Regions from separate parts of the Blastococcus carthaginiensis genome, predicted to be linked through region 1. Evidence: predicted binding sites of a transcription regulator. Region 1 holds the regulator's gene; each other region holds the start of a gene.

Region 1 (10,340 bases):
CAGCTTCTTGAACTTGACCAGCGAGAAGTCCGGCTCGATGCCGGTCGTGTCGCAGTCCATCATGAAGCCGATCGTGCCGGTGGGGGCCAGCACCGAGGCCTGGGCGTTCCGCCAGCCGTTGTCGGCGCCGATCTCCAGGCACTCCTGCCACTGCTGCGTGGCGACCTTCAGCACATCGGCGTCGTCGGCGCCGACGGGACGGACGGCGTCGTTGGCGGCGGCGTGCTTGCGCATGACGCGGGCGTGGGCGTCGGCGTTGCGGGCGAAGCCCTCGTAGGGGCCCACGATGCCGGCGAGCTCGGCCGAGCGCCGGTAGGCGGTGCCGGTCATCAGCGAGGTGATGGCCGCGGCCAGCGTCTGGCCACCGCGCGAGTCGTAGGCGTGGCCGGTCGCCATGAGCAGGGCGCCGAGGTTGGCGTAGCCGATGCCCAGCTGGCGGTAGGCCCGGGTGGTCTCACCGATCGGCTCGGTCGGGAAGTCGGCGAAGCAGATCGAGATGTCCATCGCGGTGATGACCAGCTCGACGGCCTTCACGAAGTTCCTGGCGTCGAACGTGCCGTCGTCCTTGAGGAACTTCATGAGGTTCAGCGACGCCAGGTTGCACGAGCTGTTGTCCAGGCTCATGTACTCCGAGCACGGGTTGGACGCGTTGATGCGACCGGTCTCGGGGTTGGTGTGCCAGTCGTTGATCGTGTCGTCGTACTGGATGCCGGGGTCGGCGCACTCCCACGCGGCCTGCGTGACCTTGCGGAACAGCGACTTGGCGTCGACGGTCTCGATGACCGAGCCGTCGAGGCGGGCCCGGAGGCCGAACTCGTCGCCTTCCTCCACCGCGCGCATGAACTCGTCCGAGACGCGGACCGAGTTGTTGGCGTTCTGGTACTGGACGCTGGTGATGTCCTTGCCGCCGAGGTCCATGTCGTACCCGGCGTCGCGCAGCGCACGGATCTTGTCCTCCTCGCGCGCCTTGGTCTCGATGAACTCCTCGATGTCGGGGTGGTCGATGTCGAGGACGACCATCTTCGCCGCGCGGCGGGTGGCACCACCGGACTTGATGGTGCCGGCGGAGGCGTCGGCGCCGCGCATGAAGGAGACCGGCCCGGAGGCGGTGCCCCCGGAGGAGAGCAGCTCCTTGGAGGAGCGGATCCGGGAGAGGTTCAGGCCGGCACCGGAGCCGCCCTTGAAGATCAGGCCCTCCTCGCGGTACCAGTTCAGGATCGAGTCCATCTCGTCGTCGACGGCGAGGATGAAGCAGGCGCTGACCTGCTGAGGCGCGCTCGTGCCGACGTTGAACCAGACGGGCGAGTTGAAGCTGAAGTACTGGTGCAGCAGCATCCAGGTCAGCTCGTGCTCGAAGATCTCGGCGTCGCCCTCGGTGGCGAAGTAGCCGTGCTCGCGGCCGGCCTCGGTGTAGGTGAGCACCACCCGGTCGATGAGCTGCCGCAGGCTGGTCTCGCGCTGCGCGGTGCCGACAGCGCCGCGGAAGTACTTCGTGGTGACGATGTTGGTGGCGTTGATGCTCCACTCGGCCGGGAACTCGACACCGCGCTGCTCGAAGTTGATCGAGCCGTCCCGCCAGTTGGTCATGACGACGTCGCGGCGCTCCCAGGTCACCTCGTCGTACGGGTGCACACCAGCGGTGGTGAAGACGCGCTTGATCTTGAGGCCCTTGGCCCGGCCGGGCGTCTTGGCGCTGCGTCGGGTGCGGGCGCCGGCCACGCGGTCGTCGGTCTCGGTCATGGTGTGGAGCTCTCCCTGGTCGTGTGTCGCGTGGTGCTTCGCGGGGCTGCGCGGTGGTGCTGCGCGGTGGCGGATCGGGGGCTGGGGAAGAGCCGCGATCGGTAACTGCTCGAACTGCTGTCTATCGGGTGGCACCGACAGTTCTCAGGTGCCGGCGGAGCTGCCGGACGGGACCGGCTGCCGGGGCGCGGGCGGGCCCGTCTCCCCCGGCGGCGCGCCGGACTGCCGGGCCTTGAGCTCGGCGATCTCCCGCTCGAAATCGGCCACCGAGGTGAAGGAGCGGTAGACGCTGGCGAACCGGAGGTAGGCGACCTCGTCGAGCTCGCGCAGCGGACCGAGGATGGCCAGGCCGACCTCGTTGCTCGGCACCTCCGCGGCACCGCTGGCGCGGATGGCGTCCTCGACCTGCTGGGCGAGGAGCTTGAGCTGGTCCTCGTCGACCGGCCGGCCCTGGCAGGCCCGCCGGACGCCGGCGACGACCTTGCTGCGGTTGAACGGCTCGCTGACGCCGTTGCGCTTGACGACGGCGAGCACCGCCTCCTCGACGGTGGTGAACCGCCGACCGCACGCCGGACACGAGCGACGGCGCCGGGTGGTGGCGCCCTCGTCGGCCTCGCGCGAGTCGATGACCCGGCTGTCGGCGTTGTGGCAGAACGGGCAACGCACGGTGGTTCACCTCCTTCGCCGACGAGCCCCTCACCGGCTGCCTGTGGAGCTCCCTGGGGACATCCGGTGGACGCGACGGGGAGAACCTGAGGACGGGCCTGTGGACGGGCTTACAGCTCTGTAACTACTAGATGTAGGGGAACCCTAGGACGGCGCCCACAAGATGTGCAAGTGATCGTTTGCTCGGCGTGTTCCACCCCGACACTGCGGTACGCAGGCGGAACAGCGGCCCCCAGCCGTCACAGGAGCACCGCGACGACACGCCGGGAGTCGACCCGACCGGGCCCCGAGGAACTGCCCGCGGCGACACCGAAGAAGCGCGCGATGACACCGCTGCACCTCTCCCCCCACCGACCCCGGCGCGAGTTCCACGCTCGCCACGGCCGCCGCCACCCACGGGCGTCGGCGGCGGAGAGCACCGCGGGAGGTGCGGCACCACCGAGGGCCGCGCTGATCCGTCAGGCGCGGACGGAGCCGCCCACCCGAGGGCGCCGTGCGTGCGGCACCTGGTCGCTCAGGCGCATCGGCCGGGTGAGCAGCTCGGGCTCGAGGTCTGCGGGAGGCGTCCAGCCGTGCCTGACCGCACGCCTCTCGACCGGATGGGCGGAATGCGCGGCGGGCACCCCTCTGCCGCCCGGCCGGCTGCTTCGGGCGGTCGCCGGCACACCCGCGTCGACGGGGCGGAGGTGATCGGTGTCGGCAGCACGGTGCCGACCGACCACGGGACTCGGCGCGGTCGCCGGAGCCCGGTGGCGACCGGCCGGGGCCGCCGGCGCGGACGAGGCCGTCACCCCCTGAACCGCGTCGCTCTCGGGCGCGCGTCGACGGCCGCCCGTGCGAGAGGCGGCCGACTGGGCCCCACGACTGTCCCGCACCAGCGGGAGGCTGGCCGTCGCGTCAGGGTCCGTCGACGGAGCAGCTCCCGGCATGGCGGCCGCTTGCGCAGGCACCGCCTGCGTCGCGGGGGGCGGGGCCGAGGACGCGGGCTCCGGCAGCCGTACCGCGGCCAGTTCGGTCCACGTCATCTGCTCGACACCGTCCGACACGACCCGGACCCACATCTGGCACGCACCCGCGTCATCGTGCCGCCACCCCAGCAGCTCCCCCGCCCGCCAGGCCCCTGCCTGGTGGACCTCGACGACCTGGGGCTGACGGGTGAACACCGCGGCGCGGTTCTCCATGACGCTGAACACCCAGTGACCGTAAGCGGGCGGCGAGCACGGACCGTGAACACACCCACACGGAGGGTTGACGAAGTCGGCGACCGAGCTTGTAAACCTCTCGTTGCGGCCCACCGGAGTGCGCACGCCGGGGTGGATCAGGGCAGCACCAGCACCTGGCCGGGCCTGATCGCAGCGCTCTGGAGCCGGTTCAGCTGCCGGATGTCGACGACGACGTCGCGCACGTCCCGCCCCCCGGCCGCCGCACCCGCGATGGACCACAGCGTGTCACCCGGCTCCACGATGACCTTGGTCGTCCCCATGAGCTCGAGCGCGTCACCGTCCTCGCCGAGGACGGCGCCGCCCAGCGCGACGACACCCAGGCCGAGGAGCAGCACGACCACCGCGACCACGCGCCGCCCCCGTGCCGTCAACCGGAGCGGGGGCAGCGACTCCGCCGCCGGACCGGTCGCCGGACGACCGGTCGCCGACTGCCGGACCCGCGCCACCCCGTCGCCCGGCAGCCCCGGATCGGCGCGAGGTGCGACGGCATCTGCGTAGGCGCGGGGCGGCGGCAGCACCCTGAGGTGCCGGGCGGGCGCGGTCGCGGACCGCCCCCCGCACACATCGGCCGACATCTCTCCGCGGACCCGCAGCGCAGCACCGCTGTTCATGCTTCCTGCCCTCCCGACCGACACCTCGCCGGCCCGAACACTTGTTCGATTCGAACGCCTGTCCGATGTCTACCGGAAGCGACCGACAGAAGCGATGCGACACGGAGAACTTTCGAACGTGTGTTTGAACTGGTCGGCGATCAGCGCTACCGTTCACGCGACGACGACGGGCGAGCGCTGCACGGGCAGCCGGCGAGGAGGAGACGTGGCGGACTCGAACGGGACCTCCGGCGGCGGGCGAGGCACCCGGGCGGCAGCCCCCGATGCGAGCGGTACCGCCTCGGTGCGGGCGTTCCCCGATCGCACGGCCGACGGTGACGGCCTCACCCAGCGCCAGCGGCGCGTCCTCGAGGTGATCCGCGACTCGATCGACCGCCGGGGCTACCCGCCCTCGGTCCGCGAGATCGGCGAGGCCGTGGGGCTGTCGTCGGCGTCCTCGGTCGCCCACCAGCTCTCGGTCCTGCAGAAGAAGGGGTGGCTGCGGCGCGACCCCAACCGCCCGCGCGCACTCGACGTCCGGCTGCCGGGGGATGCCGGCCGCAGCACGGCCGCCCACGTCGAGCCGCCCGTGGTCGGCGACGGCGAGCGGGCCTCCGCCCCGACCTACGTCCCGCTCGTCGGCCGGATCGCCGCCGGTGGGCCGGTGCTGGCCGAGCAGGCGGTGGAGGACGTCTTCCCGCTGCCCCGCGAGCTCGTCGGCGAGGGAACGGTCTTCATGCTCAAGGTGGCCGGCGACTCGATGGTCGAGGCCGCGATCTGCGACGGCGACTGGGTCGTCGTCCGCCAGCAGCCCACTGCCGAGAACGGCGAGATCGTCGCCGCGATGATCGACGGCGAGGCGACGGTCAAGACCTACAAGCGGCGCGACGGCCACGTGTGGCTGCTGCCGCACAACCCGGCGTACGAGCCCATCCCGGGCGACGAGGCGACGATCCTCGGCCGGGTCGTCAGCGTTCTGCGCCGGGTCTGACCCTCAGGGCCGGCGGCGCAGCCGTCCGGTCAGCCAGACCACGACGGTCGCCACGGTCGCCGCGATCAGGGCCGCGGCGATGGGCGACCGATCCGAGCCGGTGGTCAGCTCGGCGAAGGATGGGAGCGGCACCTCCGCGGGCGCCGGGCCCGACGCGGCAGCCCGGGCCGGCACGGGCACCACGGTGACGGCGCTGGGCAGACCTTCGCTGGCGACCACCAGCGCCTGGTTGTCGGCCGTGAAGCTGATGGCCTCGCCCTGGGGTGACTCCGGCAGCGCCACCCGCACCGGCTCCCCGGCCAGCGCGCCGACGACGTCGGATCCGGTCAGGGGCCAGACGTAGGCGTCGGTGTAGGTGCGGAGCGCCAGGGCGCTTCCGTCCGCCGCGACCGCACCGCCGGTGATCAGAAGCTGCCCGGCCCGGCCCACCGGGCCGCCCGGGGTCCCGGTCAGCGTGACGTTCACCGACCCCACCCGCTCCATCGGCACCGTGCCGCCGTCCACCAGCGCTGCGGCGGGACGGTAGACGCCGCTGGCCCCGAGGACCTCCTTGGTGACGACGTACGGCGTCCCGTCCGGCGCCAGGAGCAGCGCCTCGGCGTCGTGCGCGCCGTCGGGGTAGGTCAGCCGGTGCAGCGCCGTCGTGCCGTCGGGTCGCAGGACGTGCAGCGCCACGGTCGGGCGGACGGAGCCGTTGTCCCCGATGTCGGCCACCCAGACGCTCCCGTCGGGCGCCACGCCGAGGTCCTCGGGGTCGAAGGGGTCGACCTCCCCGGTCTGGACGTCGACGACCGCGCACGAGGAGTCCAGCCCGTGGACGGTGACCTGCTCGCCGCCGTCGTTGAGCGCGAGCATCTGCTCCCCCACGACCACCAGCCCCGAGAGCTCGGCGAGCCGTGGGTCGGTGATCGCGCACCGGACCTCCGGCGCCGGCGCGGGGGGCGGCGCCTCCGCGAGAGCCGGAGCGGGAGCGAGCACGACCGCGCCGCCGACCAGGGTGCTCGCGACGACGAGCCGGCACCTCCGGGCGCGGTCAGGAACGGGGACGGCCTGCTCGGGCACGTACCCAGCGTGACAGAACCATCTCGTCCAGTGCATGAACCACGCCCAACAGGACGATCCCGACGGCTGCGCCCACGACCGCGTCGGTGATCCAGTGGAAGTCCAGCGACACCATGGCCACGCCGGTGGCGACCGGCCCGACCACGCTCAGCCACCAGAAGGTCCGCTGCACCGCGGCCGGCAGGCCGTACTCGACCGCCTGCCATCGGGCGACACCCCACATGAGCACCGCGTTGGCGACATGACCCGAGGGGAACGAGACGCCGTCGGAGTGGAAGAAGTAGGACCCGGGAAACGCCGGGGCCGTGCGGCCGAGGCCGTGCTTGATCGCGTAGACCCCGGCGGTCAGCAGCCCCAGGGCGAGGAGCACCCGGGCGGCCGGCAGCCAGGCCCCCCGCCGCCAGAAGAGGTAGCCGATCAGGATGGCGAGCACGACGAGGATCGTCACGCGCCCGCCGATCTGGGTGACCACCCAGACCGCCGGGTAGCCGGTGGTGTCCCGCAGCCCCCAGTCGCTGACGATCTCGGACACCCGCAGGTCCAGCCGCTCGGACGGGCCGTGGGCGAGCAGGTCGGCCGAGAGCAGCACACCGACCAGCAGCGCCGCGACGACCAGCCACCACGGCGGACGGCCGACCGGGACGACGGGGGCGGCGCGCGGTGCATCGATCACCCGCACCGCGCCTCTGGTCACGCCGCCACGGTACCGGCCCGTGACCGGATCGTGATCCGCGACGGTCGACGCGTCGCGCTCAGCCCACCGGGACCGCGAACTCCTCGAGCAGCGCTGCCAGAGCGCCGTCGACCCGGGCCGTGAGCCGTGTCCCGCCGGCCTCGTGGAGCTCGCCGAGCACCTCGCCGTCGCGGTGCACCCGGGCCACCAGGTCACCGCGCCCGTAGGGCACGAGCACGTCGACGTCGACGTCGGGGTGCGGGAGCCGCTCGGCCACCAGCCGGCGCAGGGTGTCGATGCCGATCCCCGTGCGCGCGGACACCCAGACGGCACCCGGCAGGGCCTGGCGGAGCATGAGGACGTCCTCCTCGCTCATCGCGTCGACCTTGTTGACGACGATCAGCTCGGGCACCGCGGCCGCGTCGATCTCGCCCAGCACCACGCGCACGGCATCGATCTGGCCGAGCGGGTCGGGGTCGGAGCCGTCGACGACGTGCAGGAGCAGGTCGGCCGCGGCCACCTCCTCCAGCGTGGAGCGGAACGCGTCGACGAGCTGGTGCGGCAGGTGGCGCACGAAGCCGACGGTGTCGGTGAGCGTGTACTCCCGGCCGTCGGGGGACTGCGCGCGGCGGACCGTCGGGTCGAGGGTGGCGAACAGCGCGTTCTCCACCAGCACGCCTGCACCGGTCAGCTGGTTGAGCAGGCTGGACTTCCCGGCGTTGGTGTAGCCCGCGATCGCCACGCTCGGCACGGCGTTGCGGCCGCGGCTGGCCCGCTGGGTCGCCCGGGCGGTCGCCATGCCGGCGATCTCGCGCCGCAGCTTGCTCACCCGGGCACGGATGCGCCGGCGGTCGGTCTCGATCTTCGTCTCACCCGGCCCGCGGGTACCGATGCCGCCACCGCCGGCGACGCGACCACCGGCCTGCCGGGACATGGACTCACCCCAGCCGCGCAGCCGCGGCAGCATGTACTGCATCTGGGCCAGCTCGACCTGGGCCTTGCCCTCCCGGCTGGTCGCGTGCTGGGCGAAGATGTCGAGGATCAGCGCGGTCCGGTCGACCACCTTGACCTTGAGCACCTTCTCCAGCTGGTTGAGCTGGCCGGGCGTGAGCTCGCCGTCGCAGATCACGGTGTCGGCGCCGGTCGCGGCCACGATGTCGCGGATCTCGGCCGCCTTGCCCGAGCCGACGTAGGTGGCGGCGTCGGGCTTGTCGCGGCGCTGGCTGACGGCCTCGAGCACCTGCGAGCCGGCCGTCTCGGCGAGGGCGGCGAGCTCGGCCAGCGAACGGTCGGCGTCGGCCTGGGTGCCCTCGGTCCACACCCCGACGAGCACGACCCGCTCGAGCCGCAGCTGCCGGTACTCGACCTCGGTGACGTCGGCGAGCTCGGTGGAGAGGCCGGCCACCCGGCGCAGCGCGCCGCGCGCCTCGAGCGCGTAGGAGCCGGTCGTTTCGTCGGCCTCGCCCCACCGCCCGGCAGGGGCAGGGCGGGTCTCGAGCTCGGCATGCTCGTCGACGGGCAGGGCATCGGGGGCGGTCGTCATCGTCTCCAGCGTGGCACGGTCCTTCGGCGAAAGCACCTGAGTTGTCATCGCCTTGTGCAACGCACGAGCCGTCCGCATGCATCCCGACCGACGGCGGGTGGCGGCACGGGGGTGGCGGACGGCCGTGCCCGGACGCTCCTGGGCCGGCCGGCGCCGGCCCCGGTGACCGGGGTCAGCCCTGCAGCCACTCCGGGCACAGGACGCCGGCCGAGACCAGGACGGCCGGGCCGCTGAGCACCGTCGTCGCGGACGTCACGCGCACCGACAGGCGGCCGCCGGGGACGTCGACGACGACCGTGCCCTCGGTCGCGCCCTCGGCCCGCAGCGCCGCGTAGGCCGCGGCGCACGCGCCGGTCCCGCACGACCGCGTCTCCCCCACCCCGCGCTCGGAGACCCGCAGCCGCACGTGGGCGCCCGCCTCGAGGACGTTGACGATCTCGACGTTGACCCCCTCGGGGAACAGCGCCGGGTCGAACGCGGGCGTGCCGGTCAGGTCGAGCTGCTCGACGGGCACGTCGGTGAGGCAGGCCAGGTGGGGGTTGCCCATGCTGACCGCGACGCCGTCGAAGGTCCGGCCGTCGAGCTCCGCCGAGCCCTCGCCGAAGGGGCGGGCGGGGCCCATGTCCACCCAGTAGCCGCCGTCGGCGCCGGCGCCGACCCGCCGGGCGCCCCCGCGAGTGCCCACCAGCAGACCGTCGGTGCAGGTCTGGCGGTCGACGAGTCCCTCGGCGACCAGCGCGTGCAGGAACAGCCGGATGCCGTTGCCGCACATCTCGGCGTAGGAGCCGTCGGCGTTGCGGTGGTCCATGAACCACTCGCAGCGGCCGAGGTCGTCGCCCAGCGCGTCCGCCGCATCGGGCACGTGCACGCTGCGCACCAGCCGCAGCACGCCGTCCCCGCCCAGGCCGGCCCGGCGCTCGCACAGCCGCTGGACCATCGCGGCGTCCAGGCGGTCGCCGGCCCACACGTCGCCCTCGGGGTCGGGCAGGACGACGAAGTCGTTCTCGGTGCCGTGGCCGACGAGCACGCGGGGCGGGGAGGTCACCGGTCGATCGTAGGCGCGGTGATCAGCGCGGCCGCGGCGTCGGCCAGGTCGGTCCGCGCCGCGTCGAACCACGTCGTGGTGGCGTCCCGGCGGAACCAGGAGCGCTGCCGGCGGACGAACCGGCGGGTCGTGGTGACGGTGCGCTCGCGCGCCTCCTCGGCGGACAGGACGCCGTCGAACTGCGCCAGCACCTGGGCGTAGCCGAGCGCGCGCGAGGCCGTCGGCCCCTCGCGGAGCCCGTCGGCGGCCAGCGCCGCGACCTCGTCGACGAAGCCCGCGGCCCACATGCGCTCGACCCGTGCGGCGACCCGGGCGTCGAGCTCCGCGGGTTCGCGGTCCAGCCCCAGCACCACGGCCGGGTAGTGCGGGCGCGGCTCGGGCAGTTCGGCGCGGAACGGGCCGCCGGTCAGCTCGATGACCTCCAGGGCGCGCACGATCCGCCGTCCGTTGCTCGGCAGGACGGCCGCGGCGGCCGCGGGGTCGAGCGCGGCGAGCCGGGCGTGCAGCGCGGCCGGCCCCTCGGCGGCGAGTTCGGCCTCCAGCCGGGCGCGCACCGCCGGGTCGGTGCCCGGGAAGTCCAGCTCGTCGAGGACGGCGCGCACGTACAGCCCCGAGCCGCCGACCAGCAGCGGCACCCGGCCGGCCGCCCGCAGCCGGTCGATCTCGGTCCGCGCGCGGCGGCGGTACCCGGCCACCGACGCGGGCTCGCGCACGTGCCAGAGGTCGAGCAGGTGGTGTGGCACCCCGCCGCGCTCGGCCAGGTCGGGCTTGGCGGTGCCGATGTCCATGCCGCGGTAGAGCTGCATC
Region 2 (10,340 bases), on a different contig from region 1:
CCACCGGGGTGCCGGGTGGCCAGCGCGGCCGTCCGGGGGTCCGACGCGCCCGGGGTGGCCAGCCCGTCGACCATCCGCCGGAAGGCGTCACCGTCGGCGAAGACCGGCGTCAGGTCCCGGAAGACGATCCCGGGCTCGGGGTGGTCCGGGACGTCGACGGTGAGCGAGGCGATGAGCTGGTCGAGCGGGAGCTCGGCGGGCACCGCGCTCACCGGCGCCGCTTGCCCGACGGCCGACCGGCGCCCGGGCGCTGCGGCCGGACGCCAGGCCGCGGCGCGGCGGTGGCGCCCCGCGACCCGTCCGGGCGCACCGACGCGGGTGACTCCACGACGACGTCCGCCGGCACGCTCTCGGGCAGGTCGGCCACGGCCACCCCGCCGGCCGGCCGGCGCCGCCGCGCGCTGGCGACCGGGCCGGCCGGGGCGGCAGCACCGCCCGTGCGGGCGGCCGAGGAGCGCCGGGCCAGCACCCGCCGGCGCAGCGCCTGGACCTCGGGCTCCCGCTCCTTGAGGTCGGCGACGATCGGCGTGGCGAGCACGATCGAGGAGTAGGTGCCGGCGGCCAGGCCCACGAAGAGCACGAGGGCGAGGTCCTTGAGGGTGCCGACGCCGAGCAGCCCGGCCCCGACGAAGAGGAGACCCGCGACGGGGAGCAGCGCGATGACCGAGGTGTTGATCGACCGCATCAGCGTCTGGTTGACGGCCAGGTTGGCCGCCTCGCCCCAGGTCATCCGGGCGCTGCGCTCGAGGTCGCGGGTGTTCTCGTCGACCTTGTCGAACACCACCACGGTGTCGTAGAGCGAGAACCCGAGGATGGTCAGGAAGCCGATGACCGTCGACGGCGTCACCTCGAACCCGACCAGCGAGTACACCCCGGCGGTGATCACGATGTCGTGCACCAGCGCGGCCATGGCGCCGACCGCCATCTTCGGCTGGAAGCGCACGGCCAGGAAGAGGACGACCGCGACGAGGAAGACGGCCAGCGCGACGAGCGCCTGGTCGGTGATGTCCTGGCCCCACTCGGCGCTGACCGACTCCGGGCTCACCGACTCGGGCGCGATGCCGACGGTCTCGGCCAGCTCCTCCACCACGGCGCGCTCGGTCTCGTTGTCGAGCTGGGCCGTGCGGATGAGCAGCGTGTCCCCGCCGACGATCTGCGCCGTCGCCACCTCGGCCCCGGCGTCCTCGGCCGCGGCCCGGGCGTCCTGCAGCTGCTCCTGGGTGCCGGGCAGGCGGAAGCTGTTGCCGCCGGCGAAGTCGATGCCGAAGTTGAAGCCGCGGAACACCATGGAGGCGATGCACAGCAGCACCACGATCGCGGTGATCTTGTAGATCAGCCGGCTGCGGCCGACGACGTCCAACCCGGCCTCGCCGTTGTAGAGCCGGTGCGCGAGCCCCGCGCGCCCGGCCCGGGGGGCCGGGGTCGCGGCGACGTCGTCGTCGGCCGGATCCTGGGGCAGGCCGGCGTCGGCGAGCGCCTCCTCGCCGGTGGCCACCGGCTCGTCCGCGGGCGTCGGCTCGTCCGCGGGCGTCGGCTCCGCCGGGTCCGTCGGGCGGGTCATGTGGTGCTCCTGTCCTGGCGACCACCGGAGGCGGCGCCGACGAGTTCCCCGGCGGGCGCCTCCGTACCGGGCCGGCGGGTGTGCTCCACCCGTCCCAGCCCGGAGAAGCGGTTCCGGCCGAAGCCCTTGAACCGCGACAGCACGGCCATGAGCGGGTGGGTGAAGAGGAAGACGACGACGAGGTCCAGCACGGTCGACATGCCGAGGGTGAAGGCGAAGCCCTTCACGTCCCCGATCGCCAGCAGGTAGAGGATCGCCGCGGCCAGGAAGCTCACCGCATCCGCGGACAGGATCGTGCGTCGCGCGCGGACCCAGGCCCGCGGGACGGCGGACCGCAGCGACCGGCCCTCGCGGATCTCGTCCTTGAGCCGCTCGAAGTAGACGACGAAGGAGTCGGCGGTGATGCCGATCGACACGATGAACCCGGCGATGCCGGCGAGGCTCAGGGTGAAGCCGATCTCGCGGCCCAGCAGGATCAGGCAGGCGTAGACCACCACCGCCGAGAGGGCGAGGCTGGCGATCATCACCAGGCCGAGCAGCCGGTAGTAGAGGAGCGCGTACACGAACACCAGGGCGATGCCGATCGCCCCGGCGATCAGCCCGGCCTCGAGCTGCTCCTCGCCGAGCTCGGTGGAGATCGACTGCGCCGTCGCCTGGGTGAAGGTCAGCGGCAGGGCGCCGTAGCGCAGTTGGTTGGCCAGCTCGGTGGCCGACTCCTGGTCGAACTGACCGGTGATCGTCGTCGGGTTGGTGGTGATCGGGCTGTTGACGGTCGGCGCCGAGATGACCCGCCCGTCCAGGGTGAAGGCGACCGGCGAGCCGACGTTGGCGGTGGTGTACGTCGCCCACGTGGCGAGGCCGTCGGACTGGAAGTCCAGCAGCACGATCCACTCACCGGTCCCGGGCTCGGTGCCCGGGTTGGCGTCGTCGATCTCGGTGCCCTCGATGATCGTGGGTCCGAGCAGGTACTTGGCGGTGCCGTCCTCGCTGCAGGCGGCCACGAAGGAATCCGGCCGCGCGACGTCGCCGGTGACGTTGTCCGCCTCGCAGGTGAGGGTGGCGAACTCGGCCGCCGCCTCCTCCTGCGTCACGGCGGGTGCGTCCGGGTCGGGCAGGGTCGGGTCCTCGACGGCGCCGTCGGCGACCTCGGGGTCCACGCCCTCCTCGGCCCCCTCCTCCGTGGCGGGGTCCTCCTCGGCCGGGACGGCCGGGGCGGGGCCCTGGACCACCGGCCGGAACCGCAGCTGCGCGGTGGCGCCGAGCTGGCGGGCCTGCTCGCCGTCGTCCCCCGGGACGGAGATGATGATGTTGCTGTCGCCCTCGGTGACCACCTCGGCCTCGGCGACGCCGAGCCCGTTGACCCGCTGCTCGATGATCTGGCGGGCGAGCTCCAGGTCCTCCTGGGCCGGCGCCTGACCGTCGGGGGTCCGGGCGGCGAGGGTCACCGTGGTGCCGCCGCGCAGGTCGAGGCCGAGCTGCGGGGTGCGGGTGTCCCCGGTGAAGAACACCAGCCCGTAGAGCAGGGCGACGATCAGCGCGAACGCGCCGAAGTAGCGCCCCGCCGGGAGCGTGCGGTTGGCCACGGAGCTCCTCCGGGTCAGACGGTGCCGTCGGCCGGGCGCGCGGCGTCCCCGTCGGACGGCGCGGCGCCTGCCGGGCGGCGCACCTCGAGGATCGCCTGCCGGGCGAAGGTGACGACGACGCCCGGGGCGATCTCCAGGTCCAGCGTCGTGTCCCCCAGCGCGGCGACGGTGCCGTGCATGCCGCTCGTGGTCATGACCGGGGTGCCGATCGCGAGGGAGGCCTGCAACGCGGCCTGCTGCTCCTGCATGCGCTTGCGCTGCCGCGCGGGCAGGACGAACAGCACGACGGCCAGCAGGGCCAGCATGATCAGCGGGAAGTACTCCACGACAGGTGTGCCTCTCTTCCGCGACAGGTGCCTCGCGGTGGTGCGGCCCGGGACGGGACCGCTCGGGTGCGTCGGTTGCCGTGCGCGCGGCGACCAGGCGGGACGCGCACGGCCCGGCCTGCGAGTTGCGCGCCAGCGTCCGGGAGTCTAGGCGTCGAACAGGGTCTCTGACGACGACCCCGGTACCGGTGGGTCTGCTGTGACCCGCCCGAGGGGGACGCCGCCCCGCGGCACCGGCCGGCCCAGGTGCTCCCAGGCGGCCTCGGTGGCGACCCGCCCGCGCGGCGTGCGCGCCAGCAACCCGGCCCGCACGAGGAACGGCTCGCACACCTCCTCGACGGTGTGCGGCTCCTCCCCCACGGCGACGGCGAGGGTGGCGACGCCCACCGGCCCGCCGCCGAACTTGCCCACGAGCGCCTCGAGGACGGCGCGGTCGAGGCGGTCCAGCCCGAGGTGGTCGACGTCGTAGAGCGCCAGCGCGGCCTCGGCGACCTGCAGGGTGACGCGGCCGTCGGCCTCCACCTCGGCGTAGTCGCGCACCCGGCGCAGCAGCCGGTTGGCGATGCGGGGGGTCCCGCGGGAGCGGCCGGCGATCTCGGCGGACCCTTCGTCGGTGAGCTCGACGCCGAGCAGCGCGGCGCTGCGGGCGAGCACCCGCTGCAGCTCGGCCGGCTCGTAGAACTCCATCTGCCCGACGAAGCCGAACCGGTCGCGGAGCGGGCCGGTCAGCAGCCCGGCCCGGGTGGTGGCCCCGACGAGGGTGAAGGGGTTGATCTCCAGCGGGATCGCCGTCGCCCCCGGCCCCTTGCCGACGACGACGTCGACGCGGAAATCCTCCATCGCCATGTAGAGCAGTTCCTCGGCGGGCCGGGCGATGCGGTGGATCTCGTCGATGAAGAGCACGTCGCCGGGCGCCAGGTTCGACAGCATCGCCGCCAGGTCGCCCGACCGCTCGATCGCCGGACCGCTGGTGATCTTCACCGAGGTGCCGAGCTCGGAGCCGATGATCAGCGCCAGGCTGGTCTTACCGAGCCCGGGCGGCCCGGAGAGCAGCACGTGGTCGGGGGTACGCCCGCGCCGCTTGGCCCCCTCGAGGACCAGGGCGAGCTGGCGGGCGACCTTCGGCTGGCCGATGAAGTCGTGCAGCGAGTGCGGCCGGAGCGCGGACTCGACGACCCGCTCCTCGTCGCCGGCCTGCGGCGACACCGCCCACTCCGGCGTCACGTCGGCGGCCAGGTCGCCGGTCAGCGACCGGTCGAACGGGGCGCTCACGACCTACCCAGCAGCTGGAGGGCCCGCCGCAGCAGCACCGCGACCTCCACGCTCCCGGTCGCGGCGATCTGCTCGTCGGCCACCGGGGCGAGCTGACCCACCGCGGTCTCGGCCTCCTTGCCGCTCCACCCCAGGCCGACCAGCGCGCTGGAGAGCTGGTCCCGCCACGGGGCCACCGGCGTGAGCGACGGCAGCCCGGTGGGGGCGGGCGCGTCCAGGGAGGTGTCGGTGGTGGTGGAGCCCAGCCGGTCGCGCAGCTCCAGGATCAGCCGCTCGGCGCCCTTCTTGCCGATGCCCGGCACCTGCATGAGCGCCTTGACGTCGGCCATCGAGACCGCCCGGCGCACCTCGCGCGGCGGGTGGATCGCCAGCACCGCCTGCGCCAGGCGCGGGCCGACGCCGTTGGCGGTCTGCAGCAGCTCGAACAGCTGGCGCTCGTCGTCGTCGGCGAAGCCGTAGAGGGTGAGCGAGTCCTCGCGCACCACCAGGCTGGTGGCCAGCCGGGCGGCCTCCCCCACCTGCAGGCGGGCGATGGTGCCCGGGGTGCACTGCACCGCGAGGCCGATCCCGCCGACATGAACGACGGCGCCGTCCGGGGAGACCGCGGCGACCCGGCCGCTCACGCTGGCGATCATCGCGCCGCCACCCCCGTCCACCGCGGCAGCGTGGTGGACCGCACCGGCGCACCGATGCCGCCGGCGAGCGCCGCCGTGCGCAGCCGCTGCTGCGCCGGACCGCGCCAGGCGTGGCAGACGGCCAGCGCGAGCGCGTCGGCGGCGTCGGCCGGCTTGGGGGCGGCCGCGAGCCCGAGGACCCGGGTGATCATGAGGGTGACCTGCTCCTTGTCCGCGCGGCCGTTGCCGGAGATGGCCGCCTTGACCTCGCTGGGCGTGTGCCAGGCGACCGGCCGGTCGGCCTGGGCCGCGGCGAGCGCAGCGACCCCGGCCGCCTGCGCCGTCCCCGTGGCGGTGCCCTTGTTGTTCTGGGTGAACACCCGCTCGATGGCGACCACGTCGGGGCGGTGCTCGCGCAGCAGCGCCGTGACCGCGGTGTGCAGTTCCAGCAGCCGCAACTCCACGTCCAGCTCCGCCAGGGTGCGGACCACCCCGACCCCGACCGCCGTCGGCCGCGCCCCCGGGCGCCCGTCGACCACTCCCCACCCGCACCGGGTGAGGCCCGGGTCGATGCCGAGCACCCGCATGGTCACGCTCCCGTCAGCCGAACTGGTGTTCGACCGAGGCTAACCGCAGCCCCCGACCGAACCCCGCCAACACGCCCTGGTGAGCTGATGGAACGGTCCCGGTGCAGGGCCCCACGCCGAGCCCGGTGACGTACTGGAACGGCCCCGGTGCAGGGCCCCACCCCGAGCGGAGCGAGGGGAAGGGGGGCACCGGGGTCCTTTCAGGCGTCGGCCGCGACCTGCTCCATGACCTCGTCGGGCACGTCGTAGTTGGCGTAGACGTTCTGCACGTCGTCGCAGTCCTCGAGTGCGTCGATCAGCCGGAAGACCTTGGCCGCGCCCTCGGCGTCGAGCTCCACCTGGACGCTGGGCTGGAAGCCGGCCTCGGCGGAGTCGTAGTCGATGCCCGCGTCCTGCAGGGCGGTGCGGACGGCGACCAGGTCGGTGGGCTCGCAGAGCACCTCGAGGGTGTCGCCGAGGTCGCGCACCTCCTCGGCGCCGGCGTCCAGCACCGCCATGAGCACGCTGTCCTCGTCGACCTCGTCGGACGTCGGGACCACGACCACGCCCTTGCGGGAGAAGAGGTAGGAGACCGAGCCGGGGTCGGCCATCGACCCGCCGTTGCGCGTCATGGCGGTGCGGACCTCCATGGCGGAGCGGTTCTTGTTGTCGGTGAGGCACTCGATGAGCACCGCGACGCCGCCGCTGGCGTAGCCCTCGTAGGTGATGCCCTGGTAGTCGACGCCGCCGGCCTCGAGGCCGGCGCCGCGCTTGACCGCGCGGTCGATGTTGTCGTTGGGCACCGAGCTCTTCTTGGCCTTCTGGATGGCGTCGTAGAGCGTCGGGTTGCCGGCGGGGTCACCGCCGCCGGTGCGGGCCGCGACCTCGATGTTCTTGATCAGCTTGGCGAAGAGCTTGCCGCGCTTGGCGTCGATCCCGGCCTTCTTGTGCTTGGTCGTCGCCCACTTGGAGTGGCCGCTCACGGCTCTCCCCTCTCTGCGTCGGCCAGGTGACGGCGCACGATGTCGACGAACAGCGCGTGCACCCGGCGATCCCCGGTCAGCTCGGGGTGGAAGCTGGTGGCCACCACGTCCCCCTGGCGGACCGCGACGATCCTACCGTCGGCCGGTCCGCCGACGACCCGGCCGAGGACCTGCACCCCCGGCCCGGCCTCCTCCACCCACGGCGCGCGGATGAACACGGCGTGCACCGGCCCACCGGCCAGCCCGTCGAGCTCGACCCGGGTCTCGAAGGAGTCCACCTGGCGGCCGAAGGCGTTGCGGCGGACCGTCACGTCCAGCCCGCCGACGGTCTCCTGGCCCGGCGGCGCGTCCAGCAGCCGGTCGGCGAGCAGGATCATCCCGGCGCAGCTGCCGTAGGCGGGCAGCCCGGCGCCGACGGCGTCCCGCAGCGGCTGCAGCAGGCCCCACCGCGCGGCCAGCTTCGCCATGGTGGTCGACTCCCCGCCGGGGAGGACGATCCCGTGGAGGTCGGCGAGCTCCTCGGGGCGGCGCACCGGCCGGGCGTCGGCGCCCTCGGCGTGCAGCACGGCGAGGTGCTCGCGGACGTCGCCCTGGAGGGCCAGCACCCCGACGACGGGGCGGGTGGGGCCGGTGGACACGGCCGCCCACGCTACGGCGTGGCTCAGATCGCCGGCGCCGACGGGGTGAGCCCGGCCGCGCGGCTCGACGTCCAGGTGAGCAGCGACTCCAGCGGCCCGCGGCCGACGGTGCGCCGCCACCCCCACGCACCGGCCAGCGCGGCGGCGGCGAACCACACCCACAGGACGGGGCCCTGCACCCGGCCGGGCATGACCTCCATCAGCACCCGGATGGCCACGAGGTGGGTGGCGTAGACGGTGAGCGCCAGCGCTCCCACGGCGGCCACCGGGGCGGTCAGCCGCGGCAGCCGCTCGGTGAGCACCAGGCAGCCGACCACGACGAGGACGGCGAACCCGGTCGAGCCGAGGACCTCGAAGGTGGTCCCGCTGTGCGCCTCGGCGCCGGTCAGCCAGTCGACGTCGAAGATCCCCGGGACGGCGAAGCCGGTCTCCGGGCCCGCGGAGGGCATGCCGCCGGTCAGGAGCTCCGTGCTCACCCAGCCCCCGCCGTAGCCGAGGACCGCGGCCGCCGCCCCCGCCGCGGCCAGCCGCAGACGCACCGCACCGGAGGCCAGGTCCAGCCGGCCTACCGCGAGGCCCACCAGCACGAAGGCGATCCAGAGCAGCGCCGGGTAGTAGCCGGTGACCAGCAGCGAGGCGAGCAGCCCCTGCGCCGACCCCGCCGTGGTGAGCGCCTGGCCGGCGATCACGAGCAGCGGCGGGACGACGACGGCGACGACGCCCGCGGTCACGAGCAGCCGGCGCACCGGCCACCGCAGGAACGGCAGCACGAGCAGGAACAGCACCCCGTACACGCCCAGGATGACCGCGACGAAGGTGCCCAGCGCCTCCAGGACCAGCCCGAAGGCGAAGACCCACAACGCGCGGACGACGATCCGCACCCGCACCCGGCCGAGCTCCGACCCCTCGGGCGGCCGGTCGCGTCCGGAGAGGAGCGCCACCGAGATGCCGGCCAGGGTGGCGAACAGGATCGACGAGCGGCCGTCGACCACCGCGGTCCACGTCCGCGGGTCCGGGTGCAGCTCGCCGCCCACGCGCAGGTGGGCGGCGAACATGCCGAGCACGGCGAGCCCGCGCGCGACGTCCAGCCCGCCGATGCGTCGCCGGACGTCCACGTTCACCAGCCGCGGGTGGCGTACCGCTCGCTCTCCGGGAGCGTCGCGACGTTGATCCCCACCATCGGCTCCCCCAGCCCGCGCGAGACCTTGGCGATGACGTCGGGGTCGTCGTGGAAGGTGGTGGCCTGCACGATGGCGGCCGCGCGCTGCGCCGGGTCGCCCGACTTGAAGATGCCCGAGCCGACGAACACGCCCTCGGCGCCGAGCTGCATCATCATCGCGGCGTCGGCGGGGGTGGCGATGCCGCCGGCGGTGAAGAGCACCACGGGGAGCTTCCCCAGCCGCGCCACCTCGGCGACCATGTCGTGCGGGGCCCGCAGCTCCTTGGCCGCGACGAAGAGCTCGGTCTCGTCCAGGTTCGCCAGCCGGCGGATGCCGGCGCGCAGGGCCCGCATGTGGCGGGTCGCCTCGACGACGTTGCCGGTGCCCGCCTCACCCTTGGAGCGGATCATCGCCGCCCCCTCGGAGATGCGCCGCAGCGCCTCGCCGAGGTCGGTGGCGCCGCAGACGAAGGGCACGGTGAACGCGTGCTTGTCGATGTGGTGCGCCTCGTCCGCGGGCGTGAGCACCTCGGACTCGTCGATGTAGTCGACGCCCAGGGACTGGAGCACCTGCGCCTCGACGAAGTGCCCGATGCGGGCCTTGGCCATCACCGGGACGGAGACCGCGTCGATGATCCCCTGCACCATGTCGGGGTCGCTCATCCGCGCGATCCCGCCCTGGGCGCGGATGTCGGCCGGCACCCGCTCCAGCGCCATGACGGCGACCGCGCCGGCGTCCTCGGCGATCCTGGCCTGCTCCGGGGTGACGACGTCCATGATGACGCCGCCCTTGAGCTGCTCGGCCATGCCGCGCTTCACGCGCTCGGTCCCGGTCCCGTCGTCCGTCCGGTCGAGGTGCCCTGCCACTGTTGTCCGCCTTCGCTAGCCCAGCTGAGTTGCGAGCAACCTTACGGCCGTCAGGACGCGAGGCGGCCGGCGACGTCGGCACCCGCCCCCACGTCGCCCAGCCGGTCGTCGTCGCCCAGCCGGTCGTCGATGTCGAAGTAGCGGGGCAGCGGGCGCCTGCGGTGCAGCCCCGCCCAGCGGGAGGCGCGACGGCCGCGGAGCTCCCGGGTGTCGCGGACGGCGTCGTTGTAGAAGCGGCGGGCCAGGGTGACCCGCGTCTGCGTGCCCGCCAGCTCGGTGCGCAGCGCGGCCGGGACGCCGGGCAGGTCCGGCGGCAGCTCCCGCAGCTCGTGGCCCAGCGCGTTCTCCGCCAGCTCCCGGTCCCCCGTGTCCCGGGCGGCCCGCGCCCCGGCGGCACCGCTGGCCAGCCGGGAGCGGACGTCGTCGCCGAGCGCGGCGGGGTGGTGCCGGGCCAGCTCCTCGGCCAGGCCGGCACGGCGCTGCAGCTGGGCGTCCAGCGCGGCCCAGGCCCGGTCCACGCGTGCGGCCAGCCGGCGCAGCCGGGTGAGCGTCCACCCGGTCCAGACCACCAGGAGCAGGAGCACTCCGGCGGCGAGCAGCAACCAGGCCTCGGGCGTCACGGTCCCCGAGGCTAGCGGCGCGGGCGCCGGATGCGGGGACGTCCGGCCGCGGTGCCCGTCAGCGGCACCCCGGGGAACTCGTGCTCGGGCGAGGCGGTCACCACGCCGCCGCCGGGCGGGAGCACGGTCTCGTAGACGGCGAGGATGCGAC
Region 3 (10,340 bases), on a different contig from region 1:
CTCTCGGCGGTGCGGCGGACGACGTCGTAGGTCGTCTCCCGGTTGCCGGAGCTCGCGGTGATGTCGAGGAAGGTGAGCTCGTCGGCGCCCTCGGCGTCGTAGACCCGGGCCATCTCCACCGGGTCGCCGGCGTCGCGGAGGTCGACGAAGTTGACGCCCTTCACCACCCGCCCGGCGTCGACGTCGAGGCACGGGATGACCCGCACGGCGAGCGTCATGCCGCGGGCTCCCGCACGGCGTCGGCCTCGATCTCCACCAGCAGGTCGGGGTCGATGAGCGCCGAGACCTCCACCATCGTCGACGCCGGCCGGATGTCACCGAACACCTCGCCGTGCGCCCGGCCGACCTCTTCCCAGCGGGTGATGTCGGTGACGTACATGCGGGTGCGGACGACGTCGGCGAGGGTGAAGCCGGCCCGCTCCAGCGACCGTTCGATGGTGGCCAGCACCTGGCGGGTCTGCGCGGCGGCGTCGCCGGGGTGGGCGACCGCACCGTCGACGATCGCCGTCGTGCCGCTCACCCAGGCGGTGTCGCCGCGGACGACGATCCGGCTGTAGCCGACCACCGGCTCCCAGGGGTTGGCCGAGCCGAGGTTGAGGACCGTCACGACAGGGCTCCGTCGCCGTCCCCGGAGGCGATCCGCAGCGCCTCCGGCAGCGTGAACGCACCGGCGTACAGCGCCTTGCCGACGATGGCGCCCTCGACGCCGATCGCGGTCAGGCCGGCCAGCGCCCGGATGTCGTCGAGCGAGCTGACCCCGCCGGAGGCGATGACCGGCCGCGGGGTGGCGGCGCAGACCTCGCGGAGCAGGTCGAGGTTCGGGCCCTTGAGGGTGCCGTCCTTCGTGATGTCGGTGACGACGTAGCGGGCGCACCCCTCGGCGTCGAGGCGGGCGAGGGTCTCGTAGAGCTCGCCGCCCTCCTGGGTCCACCCGCGGGCGGCCAGCCGGGTGCCGCGCACGTCGAGGCCGACGGCGATCCGGTCGCCGTGCTCGGCGATGGCCCGGGCGCACCACTCGGGCGACTCCAGGGCGGCGGTGCCCAGGTTCACCCGCCGGCAGCCGGTGGCCAGCGCCGCCTCGAGCGACGAATCGTCCCGGATGCCGCCGGAGAGCTCGACGTCGACGTCGAGCTCGGCGACCACCCGGGCGAGCAGCTCGCGGTTGGAGCCGCGGCCGAAGGCGGCGTCGAGGTCGACGAGGTGCACCCACTCGGCGCCATCGCGCTGCCACTGCAGCGCGGCGTCGAGGGGGTCGCCGTAGGAGGTCTCGCTCCCGGCCTCCCCCTGCACGAGACGGACGGCCTGGCCGTCGGCGACGTCGACGGCGGGGAGCAGCTGCAGCTTCGGCACGGTGTGCAGCCTAGGGACCGGTGCCCCGGCGGCCTGCGTCAGCTCCCGGGGGCGTGCCGGGCGGCGAACCGGCCGGGGGTCGTGCCGGTCACCCGGGCGAAGTCCCGGGTGAAGTGGGCCTGGTCGGCGTAGCCGAGCACCGCGGCCACCTCCCCCATGCTCGCCGGCTGCCCGCGCAGCCGTTCGGCGGCCTCCTGCAGCCGTCGGCGCTGGACCAGCCATTTCGGGGTCAGCCCGAGCCGGCGGTGCACCAGCCGCTGCAGCGCCCGCTCGGAGAGCCCGAAGCGGTCGCACACCTGCGCGACCCGAACGACCTCGCGGTCACCCTCCACGAACGCGACCACCTCGTTGACCAGGCGGCCCTCGTCGTCGACCGGCAGGTAGCCCCGCAGCGCGTCGCCGAACGCGGCCATCGCCGCGCCGTGGGCGTCCGGGGAGCGCGGGTCCGGGACCATGGCGGCCCGCACGCGCGCGGTCAGTCTCTCCCCCGCGGCCCCGAGCACGTCGGCGACGTCGACGAACCGGTCGGTGTAGCCGCTCATCGGCCCGCCCGCGACGAGCGCGCCGGCGGCCGGGGCGCACATGACACCCACCGCCCAGCCCTCGCCGGTCAGCGTCGTCTCCGACAATCCGGAGACGACGCCGTAGAACCGGGCGTAGCCGCTGGAGACGACCAGCAGCGCGACCGGGTACTGCAGCACCCGCTGCGGCGCCTCCTGGCCGGGCGGCACCGACCACACCGGGATCCAGAACCGCTGCAGCAGGCCCTCGAACTCCGGGGCCGCGGGATAGCGGTGGATGACGTGCGAGGCGTCGCCGGGCTCCACCAGGTGCGCGCGCTCGATGTGGTCCATCGACCGGGAGCTGTCGGGTTTCATCAAGACCGAGCCTGCCGCACGCTCCTACGTTGCGGGGCATGACCTCCACCGCCGCGAGCTTCCAGGCCGCCGAACGACCCTTCACCGCCCTGCTCGACGCCGTCCCCCCGGCCGGCTGGGCCCGCCCGTCGCCCTGCGAGGGCTGGACCGCCGCCGACGTCGTCGGGCACGTGGTCGGCACCCAGCGGGACTTCCTCACCACCCACGGCGTCGACCTGGGGGAAGCGCCGGACGTCGCCGCCGACCCTGCGACCGCCTGGCGGGAGCACGCGAAGCGGGTCGCCGAGGCGGTCTCCGACGAGGCCGTCGCCGCCCGGGAGTTCGACGGCCACTTCGGCCCGACCACGGTCGGGGCGGCCTTCGTGCAGTTCTACGTGTGGGACCTGGTCGTGCACCGCTGGGACGTCGCCCGCGCCGTCGACGCGGATGCAGCGTTCACCGACGAGGAGCTCGACCGGGTCGAGGCGGGCGCCGACGGCTTCGGCCCCGCCCTGCACATGGACGGCATCTGCCGCCCGGCCCTGGACGTGCCCGGGGACGCCGACCGGCCCACCCGCGTGCTCGCCCGTCTCGGCCGGAGCGCCTGACGGGCCCGCGTGCCGGTGCGGCAGGCTGACGGCGTGGAGTTCGCCGACGTCGTCCGCCGCCGCCGCATGGTGCGCGACTACGACCCCGACCGCCCGGTGCCCCCCGAGGTGCGGGAGCAGCTGCTCGAGCACGCCATCCGGGCGCCCTCGGCCGGCTTCAGCCAGGGCTGGGCGTTCCTCGTCCTGGAGACCGCCGAGGAACGCCACCGCTTCTGGTCGGCCACCACCGACGACGCTGCCCCGGACGGCTGGCTCACCCGCATGCGGCGGGCGCCGCTACTGGTCGTGCCGCTGGCGAACAAGAGCGCCTACCTCGACCGCTACGCCGAGCCGGACAAGGGCTGGACCGACCGCGACGAGGCGCGCTGGCCGGTGCCGTACTGGGACGTCGACGCCGGCATGGCCGCGCTGCTGATGCTGCTGACCGCGGTCGACGAGGGGCTCGGCGCCTGCTTCTTCGGCGTCCCGGCCGAGCGCGTCGACGCCTTCCGGTCGGCCTTCGGGGTGCCGGCGGAGTACCGGCCGGTCGGCTGCGTCTCGGTCGGCTACCCGGGCGCCGGGGACCGCCGGTCGCCGTCGCTGCGCCGCGGCCGGCGGGGCGTCGACGAGGTGGTGCACCGCGGGCGGTGGTGATGCTCAGCCCAGCTCGGTGACCCCCGTGACCAGCACCAGGTCCGCCCCGTGCGTGCCGGCGACGTCGACCCCCTCGGGCCGTGGCTCGAACCCGGGGAGCCCGGCGAGCCCGTCGCTGCCGTCGGTGGCGCGCAGCCGCACCGGGCCGTCGCCCTCCACCGTGAAGGCCGCCTGCAGCCCGTCGGCGGGCGGCGCGTGGAACGTGATGCGCAGCGCGCTGCCGCCCAGCGACTCCTCGGGCACGTCCCGCCCGGCGAGCCGGCCGCGGACGACGCTGCCGCCGTCGACGGTCAGCCCGAGGTCGACCAGGCGCACGCCCGCCCGCTGCGGCGTGACCCGCACGGCGATCTCGCGCCGCCCGCCGAGCACCTCGTCGGAGACGACGGTGACCTCCGGCGCGGGGAGGTCGGCGACCTCGGCCGGCCCGGTGTGCAGGTCGCGGCCGGCGAGGTAGGGCAGCTCCACCCCCAGCGTGCCGCGGCCGTCGACGAAGCGGCCGGTCCACTCCCCCGGCGTCGTCTCGGTGGTCACCCACCTGGCCTGCTCCTGGTCGGTGTCGAGCACGTACGCCAGCCGGCTGGGCACGGGGTGCTCGGCGTCGAAGCGGTCGACCCCAAGCCCCGCGGCGACGCAGGCCCACGCCGTGCCCAGCGCCACCACCGGGACGGCCGCCGCGGCGAGCCGGTCGCGCGCCCCGGTCGCCGTCCCCGGGTCGGGGAAGAGCAGTTCGAACGCCGGGAGCAGGGCCAGCCCGGCGAGGACGACGACCACCGACGGCGCCAGCGCCTGCGACAGGCCGAGGGCGGGGAAGAAGAGCGCGGCCGTCGGTGCGAGGACCAGCACCGCGGTCGCCCCGGTGAGCAGCGCGGCGACGGCGCGGACGGCCCGCCTGCGCACCAGGACGGCGACGACGCCGGTGAGCGCGCCGACCAGCGCCGGCCACGCCGCCAGGTAGGAGCCGCCCGGCGCCACCGCGGCGAGCACCGCCGACAGCACGGCGAGCCACAGCAGCGCACCCGTGACCAGCGGTGCGGCTCCCACCCGGCGGCGCAGCAGCGCGTACCAGACCAGCACCACGGCGAGCACCACCGCGACCGCGGCCAGCCGGAACCACCCCGGCCGCCAGGGGTCCAGCATCGTGGCGTACCCGGGGCGCGTGGCGACCAGCGCCCACCACAGCCCCTGCGCGGCGAGCGGCCCGGCCACGAGCGGGACCAGGGCCAGCGCCGCCGCGCCCGCCGTGCGCCGCAGCGAGCTGATCCCGCGGGCGCGCAGCGTCCACGCCAGCCCGGCGACCGCGGCGAGCGCCGCCCCGGCCAGCGGCCACACCAGCCAGCCCGGGTAGCGCACGAGCAAGCCCGGGAGCGGGAAGTAGGTCGCGTCCTCGGCCGCCGGCGCGGCGAGGGCGGCCAGGTCGCGCCCGCCCAGCTCCCGGGCGAGCGCGAGGGTGTTGTCGCCGAGGGCCTGCAGGGTGCCGCGGTCCAGCCGTTCCGGGGTGTCCTGCGGCGAGTGGTAGGCGGCCGCGCCGTCGATGAAGGCGGTGTTCATGCCGGTGAAGCCGCCGTCCTCGAGCAGCACGCTGAAGTCGGTGTCGTTGGGCAGCGCCCGGTAGACCTCGACGGCGAAGCTGCTCGCGACCGGGTGCGGCGCGGCGTCGGCGAACGCCGCGGCGAGGCCGGCGTTGCCCAGCGACGTCTCGAACATGATCGGCGGTCCGCCGGTGCCGCGGGCCTCGACGTTGAGCACCACCCCGCCGCCGGCCAGCGGGTGCGAGGCGGTGAACGCCTCGGCCCCGCAGAGGCAGGCCTCCTCGGCGTCGGTGAGGACGACGACGACGTCGTTGCGCAGCCGCGGGCCCTCGGTCAGCGCGCGGACCGACTCCAGCAGCGTGGCGACCCCCGCCGCGTCGTCGGCCGCCCCCGGGCCGCCCTCCACCGAGTCGTGGTGCGCCACCAGGTACAGCCGGCCGGTGGGCTCGGTTCCCGGGAGGACGGCGACGACGTTGCGCACCCGCGCCATGCGGGTCTCCCCCGCGCCGCCGGCCCGGGCGCCGACGGCGTTCTGCACGCGGGTGTCCAGGCCGAGGCCGGTCAGGGTGGCGACCAGGTCCTCCACCACCGCGTCGTTCGCCGGACTGCCCGCCACGTGTGGTTCGGTCGCGATGCGCTCGACGTGCGCGAAGGCGCGGGCAGCGCTGAACTCCGCGGCCGGGGCGTCGGCCGGGCGCGGCTCCGGCGGCTGGAGCCCCACGACGGTCCAGGCGCTGAGCGCCAGCAGCAGCGCGACGACGGCCAGCCCCACGAGGCGGCCGGGGCGGGACGGGCGCTCGGCGGGCACGCGACCTCCTTGGACGGCGACCCGCGCACCCTAGGGCGCCGGCGCACCCCGGCCGGGCAGGCGCGGGGCGCGGCGTGCCGCGGGCGGCTGGTTGACTGCCGCCATGAGCAGCGTCCCCGCCTCCCGCGCCGTCCTGGTCACCGGCGCCTCCCGCGGCATCGGGCGGGCGGTCGCGCACGCCTTCGCCGCCCGGGGCGACCGGGTGGTGGTGCACTCCGGCAGCTCGCGCGAGGCGGCCGAGCGGGTCGCGGCCGAGCTACCGGGCAGCGGGCACGCCGTCGTCCAGGCCGACGTCGCCGATCCCGAGGCCGTCGGTGCCGCGGTCGACGAGGCCGCGGCCGCCCTCGGCGGGTTGCACGTGCTGGTGAACAACGCCGGCGTCTTCACGCCGCACCCGCCCCTGGAGACCTCCTGGGCCGACTGGCAGGCGGTCGTGGCCCGCACGCTGCAGGTGAACCTGGTCGGCGCGATGCACGCCACCTTCCGGGCGGTGCCGCACCTGGTCGCCGCCGGCGGCGGCGCGGTCGTCAACGTGACCAGCCGCGGCGCCTTCCGCGGCGAACCGGCCACGCCTGCCTACGGCGCCGCGAAGGCCGGGCTCAACGCGTTCGGGCAGTCGATTGCGCAGGCGCTCGCCCCGCACGGCATCAGCGTGGGCAGCGTCGCGCCGGGGTTCGTGCAGACCGAGATGGCGCGCGAGATCCTCGACGGCCCGGGCGGGGACGCGGTCCGGGCGCAGTCGCCCTACGGCCGGGTGGCGCGCCCGGAGGAGGTCGCCGCGGCGGTGCTGTGGCTGGCGTCGCCGGAGGCCCGGTTCTCGACCGGCACGATCATCGATGTCAACGGGGCCAGCTACCTGCGCAGTTGAATGAGCTCAGCGCAGCGTGTGCAGCCAGTTGGTGAGCAGCTGCGCCCCGGCGTCCCCGCTCTTCTCGGGGTGGAACTGGGTGGCCGAGAGGGCGGCGTTCTCCACGCCCGCGACGAACCGGTCGCCGTGCTCCGCCCAGGTCACCTTCGGTGGGGCCAGCGGCGAGGAGGCGCCGTCCTGGCCGAGCGGGAAGTTCCGCACGCCGTAGGAGTGCACGAAGTAGAAGCGCTGGTCGGCCAGCCCGTCGAACAGCACGCTGTCCTGCGGCGCCTGGACGGTGTTCCAGCCCATGTGCGGCAGCACCGGAGCCTCGAGCGGCTCGACGACGCCGGGCCACTCGCCGCAGCCCTCGGCGTCCACGCCGTGCTCCACGCCGCGCTCGAAGAGAATCTGCATGCCCACGCAGATGCCGAGCACCGGCCGGCCCCCGGCCAGCCGGCGGCCGATGATCCGTCGCCCGTCGACGGCGTCGAGCCCCTTCATGCACGCGGCGAACGCGCCCACCCCGGGGACGACGAGGCCGTCGGCGTCCAGCGCCGTCTGCGCGTCGGAGGTCACCGTCACCTCGGCACCGACCCGCTGCAGCGCGCGCTCCGCCGAGCGCAGGTTGCCCGAGCCGTAGTCGAGGACCGCCACCTTCTTCACGCCTGCCACGCTACCGACCAGCGCCGGAGGCCCTCGGGGTGTTCCCGCGCGTGGGCCGTCACACCCGGCGTCGCTTCCCGACCGCTGCCCTCGGGAGGAAGACGAGGGCGGCCTGCCCGACCGCGCTGCGCCGGCTACCGGGTCGAGGGACCCGGCCGGGCCGCGCGGGCCGACCGCCGGGCCGCCGCGCTGACCCGATCGCCGGTCGTCAAGGCCACGCCTGCATCCGTGGACAAGCCGTTGACCTACGAATTCATGCTGCGGGTGTCGCCGATCGGCGATAGTATTCGTACATGTGTTCGACAGGTGTGGTCGATGCGATCGACCGGTTGGTCGCCGCGTTGGACGACCTGGCCGGTGAGGACCTGACCGCTGCGTTCGGGCCGCAGCTGATCGAACGGCTGGGGCCCGCTGCTCGTGGCCGGGAACCGGCTCACTACCGAGATCGCCCGCACCGTCCGCCAGGGCGAGCTCACCGGGGCCGCCGAGCACGACGGGCAGAAGACCATGGCCTCCTGGCTGCGCGGGCACGCCCGGGTCTCCCCGGCGGCCGCCTTCCGGCTGGTGTCCTCTGGGCGGGCACTGGAGGCCCTGCCCGCGGTCGCCGCAGCGGCCGCGACCGGGGCGGTGCCCGCCGAGGCGCTGGCCGTGATCGCGCCGGTGACCTCTGCGGCCAACCTGGCGGCGGCCGAGGCGCAGGGTGTGGACCTGGCCGGGGTCGATGCGGCGCTGGCCGAGGTCGCCGCCACCCGCCCGCACGCCGAACTGCGGCAGGTGGTGGACCACTACTTGGCCCGGTTGGATCCCGACGGGCCCGAACCCGACCCCACCGAGGGCCGGTCGTTCACCCTGGTCCGGCACGCCGACGGCAGCGTGAGCGGCCGGTTCGAACTCGACGCCGTCGGTGGGGAGAAGGTGCAGGCCGCGATCGAGTCGGTGGTGCAGGCCAACCGCCCGGCCGGGGACATGCGCACCCGCGCTCAGCAGTCCGCCGACGCGTTCGTCCAGCTCGCCGACAACCAGCTGGCCGCCGGCACCCTGCCGGTGCTGCGCACCCACAAACCACACGTGGTGGTCCGGGTGGACCTGGAGGACCTGGTCGACCCCGCCACCGGTCCCGGCGCGGCCACGCTCGGCTTCGGCACCATCATCTCCGCCGCCCGCGCCCGCTGGCTGGCCTGCGACGGCGGCATCAGCCGCATCGTCATCGGCCCCGACGGGGAGGTCCTGGACTACGGCCGCCGCCAACGGGTCTCCCCACCCCCGCTGCGCCGCGCCCTGGAGGCCCGCGACGGCGGCTGCGTCTTCGCCGGCTGCGACGCCCCCGCCCACTGGTGCGACGTCCACCACCTCGTCCACTGGGCCGACGGCGGCGACACCTCACTGGAGAACTCAGGGCTGCTGTGCGAACGGCACCACGCCAAGGTCCACCACGGGTTCACCATCGTCCGCGACGCAGACGGCCGATGGCACACCTACCGGCCCGACGGCACCGAGATCCTCATCCTGCCCCGCATCACCGCAGAACCGGCCAACTCCCGCGCCGGCTGACCGGTCACCCCCCGCTCGACAACCGCCTGACCGCGCCGGCTCAGCCGTTCGGGGGTCAGCCCGATCCGGTCCCCGACCAGGGGACGACGGTGAGCTCGGGCCACTGCTGCTGCCACCGTGCGCTCTTCGCCTCGTAGACGTGCCGCGGGGCCAGCCGCCGGTTGGGGCGGACCACGAGGTCGAAGAGGTCGTCGTAGCCGTGTGGCGCGTACACCTCGGGCCGGCCCTCGCGGTCCACCCGGACCCCGTAGCAGCAGCACACGGCCGCGAAGTGATCGATGGCGTCGGCGCAGTCGCGGAACGGCGCGGCCGGCACCCCGAACCGCGCCTCGTACCAGAGGTGCACCCGGGCCTCGTTGCGGATCTCCACCGGCACCGGCAGGTCGGCGAACAGCTCCGCGCCCGCCCGGATGACGGCGTCCTCCGCGTCCCAGGAGGTGTCCGGGTCGAAGTAGAAGAGATCGGCGTCCCGGATGCCGGTGCCCGGCGGCCGGCCGGTGAGCTCGTTCCACACCGTCTGGAACAGCACCCCGGCGGTCAACCACCAGTCCGGGGCGCCCAGGACCGGTGCGCGCTCGAGGATCGCCGCCACGGTGGGATCGGCCAGCACGATGCCGAGGAACCGCTCCTCGCCGGCGGCCCCCTCCAGGGCACCGCCCGGAGCCTGCGACGGGCGGGGAGGAGGGGGTCCTCCCATCAGATCAGGCGGAGGACGCCCGCCGCGCTGGCCAGCACGGCGGCGACGAGCAGGATGACCGCGAAGACGATCTGGGGGCCGGTGCGCCGGCCGTCGTCGTCGTCCGTGCGCCAGATGCTCCACGCCCCACCGAGCAGGAAGCCACCGAGCAGCAGCAGGGGCAGGCCTGCGCTCACCGCCGGCTGCGCGGGGTCACAGCGCGCCCTTGGTCGAGGGCACGTCGGTGACGCGGGGATCGATCGCCACGGCCGCGCGCAGGGCCCGCGCCAGCGCCTTGAACTGCGCCTCCACGATGTGGTGGGCGTCCCGACCGGCGTAGAGCACCCGCACGTGCAGGCTGATCCGGGCGTTGAAGGCGAACGACTCGAGCACGTGCTTGGTCAGCGACGTCGGGTAGTCCGGCCCGATCATCGGCGTCATGTTCTCGGGCTCGGCGTGCACGAAGTACGGCCGGCCGGAGAGGTCGACTGCCGCCTGCGCGAGCACCTCGTCCATCGGGATGGTGGCGTCGCCGTAGCGGGTGATGCCGCGCTTGTCCCCCAGCGCCTCGGCGAACGCCTGGCCCAGCGCGATGGCGACGTCCTCGACCGTGTGGTGCGCGTCGATGTGCAGGTCGCCGTCGGCCTGCACCGTGAGGTCGATGCCGCTGTGCTTGGACAGCGCGGTGAGCATGTGATCGTAGAAGCCCACGCCCGTGCTGATCAAGCTGCTGCCGGTGCCGTCGAGGTCGAGCTCCACCACGAGCTTGGTCTCGTTGGTCCGGCGCTCGACGCGTGCGGTGCGGGTCATGGGCG

Evidence for each region. The regulator LexA, encoded in region 1, represses DNA repair genes until DNA is damaged. The targets are predictions, from matches to a motif close to TCGAACANNTGTTCGA.
Region 2: a site for LexA is predicted at 5,961-5,976, ahead of ruvC (crossover junction endodeoxyribonuclease RuvC). Genes of this name have one in related genera too.
Region 3: a site for LexA is predicted at 7,586-7,601, ahead of QOZ88_RS16400 (HNH endonuclease signature motif containing protein). Genes of this name have one in related genera too.

Annotation. Positions count from the first base shown of each region.
Region 1 is NZ_JASNFN010000013.1:46,357-56,696, reverse strand. Features, by position in the region: gene QOZ88_RS12595 (vitamin B12-dependent ribonucleotide reductase) at 1-1,740, opposite strand, end outside; gene nrdR (transcriptional regulator NrdR) at 1,885-2,406, opposite strand; gene QOZ88_RS12585 (LysM peptidoglycan-binding domain-containing protein) at 3,725-4,240, opposite strand; gene lexA (transcriptional repressor LexA) at 4,446-5,210, shown strand; gene QOZ88_RS12575 (SMP-30/gluconolactonase/LRE family protein) at 5,214-6,272, opposite strand; gene QOZ88_RS12570 (phosphatase PAP2 family protein) at 6,244-6,966, opposite strand; gene hflX (GTPase HflX) at 7,025-8,488, opposite strand; gene dapF (diaminopimelate epimerase) at 8,661-9,533, opposite strand; gene miaA (tRNA (adenosine(37)-N6)-dimethylallyltransferase MiaA) at 9,530-10,340, opposite strand, start outside.
Region 2 is NZ_JASNFN010000010.1:42,546-52,885, reverse strand. Features, by position in the region: gene QOZ88_RS09810 (adenine phosphoribosyltransferase) at 1-212, opposite strand, end outside; gene secF (protein translocase subunit SecF) at 209-1,561, opposite strand; gene secD (protein translocase subunit SecD) at 1,558-3,144, opposite strand; gene yajC (preprotein translocase subunit YajC) at 3,159-3,470, opposite strand; gene ruvB (Holliday junction branch migration DNA helicase RuvB) at 3,618-4,742, opposite strand; gene ruvA (Holliday junction branch migration protein RuvA) at 4,739-5,398, opposite strand; gene ruvC (crossover junction endodeoxyribonuclease RuvC) at 5,374-5,943, opposite strand; gene QOZ88_RS09775 (YebC/PmpR family DNA-binding transcriptional regulator) at 6,144-6,905, opposite strand; gene pdxT (pyridoxal 5'-phosphate synthase glutaminase subunit PdxT) at 6,902-7,543, opposite strand; gene QOZ88_RS09765 (heparan-alpha-glucosaminide N-acetyltransferase domain-containing protein) at 7,567-8,664, opposite strand; gene pdxS (pyridoxal 5'-phosphate synthase lyase subunit PdxS) at 8,661-9,569, opposite strand; gene QOZ88_RS09755 (LemA family protein) at 9,620-10,189, opposite strand; gene QOZ88_RS09750 (glycosyltransferase family 4 protein) at 10,201-10,340, opposite strand, start outside.
Region 3 is NZ_JASNFN010000021.1:63,822-74,161, forward strand. Features, by position in the region: gene hisF (imidazole glycerol phosphate synthase subunit HisF) at 1-218, opposite strand, end outside; gene QOZ88_RS16360 (RidA family protein) at 215-607, opposite strand; gene priA (bifunctional 1-(5-phosphoribosyl)-5-((5-phosphoribosylamino)methylideneamino)imidazole-4-carboxamide isomerase/phosphoribosylanthranilate isomerase PriA) at 604-1,350, opposite strand; gene QOZ88_RS16370 (helix-turn-helix domain-containing protein) at 1,389-2,228, opposite strand; gene QOZ88_RS16375 (TIGR03086 family metal-binding protein) at 2,267-2,815, shown strand; gene QOZ88_RS16380 (nitroreductase family protein) at 2,849-3,448, shown strand; gene QOZ88_RS16385 (M20/M25/M40 family metallo-hydrolase) at 3,452-5,785, opposite strand; gene QOZ88_RS16390 (SDR family NAD(P)-dependent oxidoreductase) at 5,889-6,653, shown strand; gene hisH (imidazole glycerol phosphate synthase subunit HisH) at 6,660-7,298, opposite strand; gene QOZ88_RS16400 (HNH endonuclease signature motif containing protein) at 7,716-8,849, shown strand; gene QOZ88_RS16405 (nucleotidyltransferase family protein) at 8,905-9,546, opposite strand; gene QOZ88_RS16410 (hypothetical protein) at 9,546-9,722, opposite strand; gene hisB (imidazoleglycerol-phosphate dehydratase HisB) at 9,739-10,335, opposite strand.